Linked DNA regions of Ciceribacter thiooxidans. The protein of the gene in region 2 binds, or shares a complex with, the protein of the main gene of each other region. Links are inferred from orthologs where the notes say so. Each region holds a gene or a part of one and is shown on either strand. Other genes may lie near its edges.

Region 1 (3,070 bases), on a different replicon or contig from region 2:
GCGAGGCCCGCCGTCTGACGATAGCGCGTGCCATCTATGCGGATGCAAAGGTCGTCTTCGCCGACGAGCCGACGGCGGATCTCGATCCCGCGACAGCCGCCAAGGTGGTGGAGGCGCTGGAGGTTCTCGGCCGGCAGGGCGCGACACTGGTGGTCGCAACCCACGACCCGCGCCTCGTTGCCCGTTTCGACCGCGCCATCGTTCTGGAGGCCCTGCCATGACGGCGCTGTTCAGCGTCTTCCGACGCGTCTGGCGGAGACGGATCGGCGCATTGATCGTTGGCATCTTGCTCTCGGTTTCGGTTCTCGTAGCCGGGCTCGGCCTGCTCGGCCTCTCTGGCTGGTTCATCACCGCGGCGGGAATGGCCGGGCTCGCCGGCGCCGGAATGACCTTCGATGTTTTCCGGCCGAGTGCCGGCGTTCGCTTTCTCGCGCTTGGACGCGCGGTCGCGCGTTACGGGGAGCGGCTTGCGACGCATGATGCCACGCTCAAGGGTCTCGCCGACCTGCGCGTAGACCTGCTGGCGGCGATCCTGAGAAAGCCGGTCACTCTTCTGTCACGTCTGCGCGGCTCCGAGAGGCTCAATCGCCTGACCATCGACGTCGATGCCCTCGACGGTCTCGCTTTGCGGCTGGTCATCCCGGGGTTGACCGCGGTCTCCGTGCTCGCCGCGGCAGTCTTCCTGCTCGCCTGGCTCGTCCTGCCGGAGATTGCTGCACTCGAGATCGGCAGCTATCTCCTCGGACTTGGCGCTGCGCTCCTTCTGGCGGCGCGCGCATCGCAAAAACCGTCCCGGCTCGGGCAAAGGGCGGCACAGGCACTGCGTATGCGTTTCATCGACATGATGCGTGGCCGCACCGAACTTGCAGTAAGCGGCCGCCTCGAGGATTACCGCCAATCCGTGCTCGACGCCCACCGGCGGATGCAGCAGGCGCAGGCGCGGGTCGATCTCGTGGACCGGATGTCGACGCTGGTTATCGGCCTCGCGGGAAGTGTTGCGGCCGGCGGTGCGCTGCTGGTCGGTGGACTTGCGGCGAGCGAGGGGCGCATCGATCCGGCGAGCGCTGCGCTCGGCTTCTTCATGGCGCTCGCGCTAGTGGAGACTGCTGCCCCGCTTGCGCGTGGCATCGCCGAACTCGGCAAGATGACGGATGCGGCGCGGCGGGTCGAAACCCAGTTCGCCGACGAGCCCGCCACAGCATCGCGTCAAACGGGATCTCTGCCCCCGCCTGCAGCGTGGGGTCGATGCTGTCAGGCCGAGACTTGAGTTACCTCCGGGGGACCCGCACGCTTTTCGAGGGCCTGGATTTTGACGTCGGCGCCGGTGAGACGCTTGCGCTCGTCGGCGAAAGCGGCGCGGGCAAGACCACCCTGCTCAACATCGTTCGGGGACTGGAAGCCCCCACACGAGGCGGCGTCTGGCTGCAACGGCGGGCAATCGCAGGTCTCCCGGAGGCGGAGCGTGCCGCATTGATCGGCTACCTGCCGCAGCGCGCCACGCTCGTCCGCGGGACGATTGCCGACAATCTGCGCCTTGCAGCCCCGACGGCCGACGACGACATGCTCTGGGAGAGCTTGCGGATCGCCTGCCTCGACGAGGTGGTCGCCGCAAAGGGCGGCCTCGCGCATCCTCTGGGCGAGGGCGGGCAAGGTCTGTCGGGCGGCGAACGGCGAAGGCTGGCGCTCGCCCGCATGCTGTTGCGCCAACCCTCCGTCATGCTTCTCGACGAGCCGACCGAAGGACTGGACGTAGAGACCGCCCGCGCGGTCCTCGTGCGGGTGCGTTCGGCGTTCCGCCAGGCCGCGATCGTCATCGCCGCCCATCGCGCCGAGGAGCGTGCATGGGCTGATCGCGCGCTCGAAATCCGCGCCCCATAGCCCGCGCGGCCGGGGTTCTCGGGTGGATAAACGACCTTGATCCACCTCATGGACGAGACCCGGGTCATGGATATGATGAACCCTATCCTTCCAAGCTCATCACCGAAGACCAACCGAGAGCAAGATCATGGAAATCGACGTCGTCGAGCTGTCACGCCTGCAATTTGCAATGACGGCAATGTACCACTTTCTCTTCGTACCCCTCACACTCGGCCTCTCCATCATTATCGCGATCATGGAAACGGTCTATGTCATGACGGACCGTCCGATCTGGCGGCAGATGACAAAGTTCTGGGGCACGCTGTTCGGCATCAACTTCGTGCTGGGAGTCTCCACCGGCATTACCATGGAATTCCAGTTCGGCATGAACTGGAGCTATTACAGCCATTATGTCGGCGACATCTTTGGCGCGCCGCTCGCAGTCGAGGGGCTGATGGCCTTCTTCCTCGAAGCGACCTTCGTCGGCCTGTTCTTCTTCGGCTGGGACAAGCTCTCCAAGCGCGCCCACCTGGTCGTTGCCTGGCTCGTGGCGATCGGCTCGAACCTGTCGGCTCTCTGGATTCTCATCGCCAACGGCTGGATGCAGAACCCGGTCGGGGCCGAGTTCAATCCGATGTCGATGCGCATGGAAATGACATCGTTCTTCGACGTCGTCTTCAACCAAGTCGCGCAGGCGAAATTTGTCCATACGGTTTCGGCTGGCTACGTCACCGCCTCCGTGTTCGTGCTCGGCGTCTCCGCATGGTACCTGTTGAAGGGGCGCCACACGGAGCTTGCGCGACGGTCGATTGCCGTTGCGGCCTCCTTCGGCCTTGCCTCTGCGCTTTCCGTCGTCGTCCTCGGCGACGAATCCGGCTATTCGGTCACCCATGACCAGAAGATGAAGCTCGCCGCCATCGAAGGCATGTGGGAAACCCAGCCGGCGCCTGCATCCTTCACGCTGATCGGCATTCCCGATCAGGAAGCACGCGAGACCCACTATGCCCTCCACATCCCCTATGTGATGGGCCTGATCGGAACGCGTTCGCTGACCGGTGAAATCCCCGGCATCTCCGATCTTGTGCAGCAGGCGGAAGATCGGATCCGCTCGGGTCAGATCGCCTATGATGCACTGATGACCTACCGGGCCAACAAGGGCGTGGTGTCGGACGAGGTCCGCGCGGCGTTTGAAGAACACAGCAAGGATCTCGGC
Region 2 (3,033 bases):
TCAGCTTGCCCGCGAGAACCTCGGAAGTGAGCGCCGGTACCCCTGCCCCTTCAAGCGCGGGCAATTCGAGATCGGGTGCCTTGGTGCCGATCAGAGCGGAGGGAATCTCCGACGTGCTCTTGCCGTTGAAATCCTGATCGTAGAGCATCTTGCCGGCAGTGCCGGCGATGACAAGAAAAACGGCCAGCGGCACGACGGCCAAAGCGTAGCGGCCGACGCCTCCTCTGCCCTTTTCCGGGGATTCCCTCAGTCTTTCACTCATGCTTGCCGATCACCAGCCACCGTCGCCGAGCGGCGGCGAACGCCGGCCGCTTCCAGTTCCTTCAGTTCACGTTGCCGTGCACGGCCATCAAGCCAGACCCACCCGATCAAAGCCAGAATGACAATACCTGTCACGCCATAAGATACATAGATATAAAACTCATGGCTCATTGCGAGGTCTCCCGCCCTGCCATACGTGCGGCGAGTCGTCGCTGGACGGCGATGCGCCGGCGCCAGATTTCGTTACGCATGGCCGCGATGTGCAGCGTGAAAAAGAGGAGGGTGAAGGCGATCGCCATCACCAGTAGCGGCCGCAGGAATTCCGCGTCGATCGTCGGGCCGCCCATGCGTATCACGCTCGCCGGCTGGTGCAGCGTGTTCCACCATTCGACTGAGAACTTGATAATCGGGATATTCACGAAGCCGACGAGAATGAGTACCGCACTGAGCCGCGCAGCCTTGGAAGGATCATCCACGGCACGATTGAGTGCGATAAGCCCGAGATACATCAGGAACAGCACGAAGACCGAGGTGAGCCGGGCATCCCAGACCCACCACGTACCCCACATGGGCTTACCCCAGAGGGAGCCGGTGAGAAGAGCGATGAACGTGAATGCCGCACCAAGCGGCGCTGCGGATTTGTGGGAGACGTCAGCCAATGGATGACGCCAAACGAGCGTTCCGATGGCGGAAATTGCCATGACGGTGTAGCACATCATCGAGAGCCAGGCGGCAGGCACATGCACATACATGATGCGCACCGTCATGCCCTGCTGATAATCGCCCTCGGTCGTGAAACTCAGATAGAGGCCAGCCACGAAGAGCAGCGCGGTCAAGACCGCGAGCCACGAAATCACGCGCCTGGCAAGTGCGAGAAAACGGGTGGGGTTTGCAAGGTCGGTAATCTTGGAGATGGTAAGGCTCGCTTGGTTCATAGAACACTTCTAACCTGACTGCCGTTTTGCTGCAATTGATACCAATCAATCCGAGGCGTTGCGCAAGGCGACGGCAGCGGCCACAGGGCCGATCACGGCGAAGAAGAGTACGATCGCAATCAAAAAGAGAAAGGGCGGCATAAATGGGGCGGGGTCCTCGACCGCGGCATAGGACGCGCTGACGCCAAAGATCAACACGGGAATGGCAAGCGGAAGTACGAGGATGGACACGAGCAGGCCACCGCGCGGAAGCGCCACGGCCACAGCCGCACCTGCCGCACCGATAAACGTGATGGCGGGCGAACCGACGAGCAGGGTCAGCATCACCGCCCCGATCGCGATCTCGTTCATGTTCATGAAAAGGCCAAGCAAAGGCGAGGCGATGACGAGCGGCAGGCTCGTCGCAGTCCAATGCGCCAAACACTTCACGAAAACCGTCACGACCAGAGGTGACTCCTGCATCAGCATCAGGTCCAGCGATCCGTCGTCGCGCTCGGCCTGGAAAAGCCGGTCAAGCCCGAGCAAAGCAGACAAAAGGGCGCCGATCCAGACGATTGCCGGTCCGATACGCGAAAGCAGGTTGAGATCAGGTCCAACGCCGAACGGGATCACGGCGACGACCGTCATGAAAAACAGCACACCGATCAGCGCGCCGCCACCGGCCCGGACGGAAAGCTTGAGATCACGCAGGAAGAGCGCCATCATTGCCAGACACCTCCTGGGGCGCCGGAGAACCCGGTCATTTTCAGTTCACGGGCGGCGTCAAGTCCCAGCGGCTGGTGCGTTGCGGCGATCGCGATCCCACCGGTTGCGAGATGATCGCGGACCAGGCCGGCAAACATCTGGTCGGCACTTGCGTCGAGTGCCGCGGTCGGTTCATCGAGAATCCAGACAGGCCGGTAAGCCACGAGCAGTTTCGCCATGGCGAAGCGTCGTTGCTGTCCGGCGGAAAGATAGCCGAACGGAAGATGTGCAATACCTTCGAGGCCGACGGCATGGGCGGCATCGTCGACCGCTATCCCCTTCCCCCATCGAAATCCCTGAGGAATTCTTTCCAGAAGACCAAGTTCTCCGATACCGTCAGCTCCTGCTTCATTGCGTTGCGGTGGCCGAGATAATGACTTGCCTCGCGTGCAGGGCGGCTCTCGTGATCTCCCGCGGCGATAAAGTCCACGCGGCCTCCCTCCGGTCTCAGCAAACCCGCCAGCACCCGAAGGAGCGTCGATTTTCCCGACCCGTTCCGCCCCGTTAAGATCATTACTTCGCCCGCACCGAGTGCGAAGGAAATGTCCTCGAAGATGAAGTCCTCGCCGCGCCTCGCGGAGAGATTTTCGGCACTCAGCCGCATGTTTCAGCCTTCCAGCGGAGACCCTTCGGGCCCTGCAAAAATTTGTAGAAATTCACCATTCGTTGGTCTGGTGCCCTTCTTAGAAATTATCTATAAGACCTGCAACCACGCCAGCGGTCGGCGTGAATATCATCCTTGTGCCGAACTTGGGGTTGCACTCGCGACTTTCACGTGCGGACAGCGGAAATGGCCGTACCCGCATCCTGATGTGCATGAAGTGCATAGGCGTCCGCACGAATGTGTTGGCTATCAGAATAAGCGGGGTTCATGTCCGTGTCCAAATCACTCGACAGTTTCAATTGCCGGTCCACGATTACCGTGAATGGCAAGGATTACGTCTATTACAGCCTTCCCAAGGCGGAAGCGAACGGCCTCGCAGGCGTCTCGAAGCTCCCTTACTCGATGAAGGTGCTTCTTGAGAACCTGCTGCGCAACGAAGACGGACGTTCGGTCACCAAAGCCGACATCGAAAGTGTCGCCGCCTGGCTC

Evidence for each region. Proteins that work in one complex are often made in the same cells at the same time.
Region 1: the proteins of ccmB (region 2) and H4I97_RS21325 are in contact, whole or in part, in a solved structure (PDB 8CE8), measured with the Escherichia coli proteins. The link is inferred for Ciceribacter thiooxidans from one-to-one orthologs.

What each region holds. Positions count from the first base shown.
Region 1 is NZ_CP059897.1:722,793-725,862, forward strand. What follows is about bases 72-3,070. They hold H4I97_RS21325 (ATP-binding cassette domain-containing protein), read left to right. Parts: upstream 72-1,263; coding sequence 1,264-1,878; downstream 1,879-3,070. Other genes in these bases: cydD (thiol reductant ABC exporter subunit CydD), read left to right, coding at 72-221; H4I97_RS21320 (ABC transporter transmembrane domain-containing protein), read left to right, coding at 218-1,267; H4I97_RS21330 (cytochrome ubiquinol oxidase subunit I), read left to right, coding at 2,006-3,070. In the rest of the region: more of cydD, read left to right, coding at 1-71. UniProt on the Escherichia coli protein: Part of the ABC transporter complex CcmAB involved in the biogenesis of c-type cytochromes; once thought to export heme, this seems not to be the case, but its exact role is uncertain. Responsible for energy coupling to the transport system.
Region 2 is NZ_CP059896.1:3,554,753-3,557,785, reverse strand. What follows is about bases 72-3,033. They hold ccmB (heme exporter protein CcmB), read right to left. Parts: upstream 1,902-3,033; coding sequence 1,242-1,901; downstream 72-1,241. Other genes in these bases: H4I97_RS17570 (heme ABC transporter permease), read right to left, coding at 429-1,196; ccmD (heme exporter protein CcmD), read right to left, coding at 259-432; H4I97_RS17580 (DsbE family thiol:disulfide interchange protein), read right to left, coding at 72-262. In the rest of the region: more of H4I97_RS17580, read right to left, coding at 1-71. UniProt on the Escherichia coli protein: Required for the export of heme to the periplasm for the biogenesis of c-type cytochromes.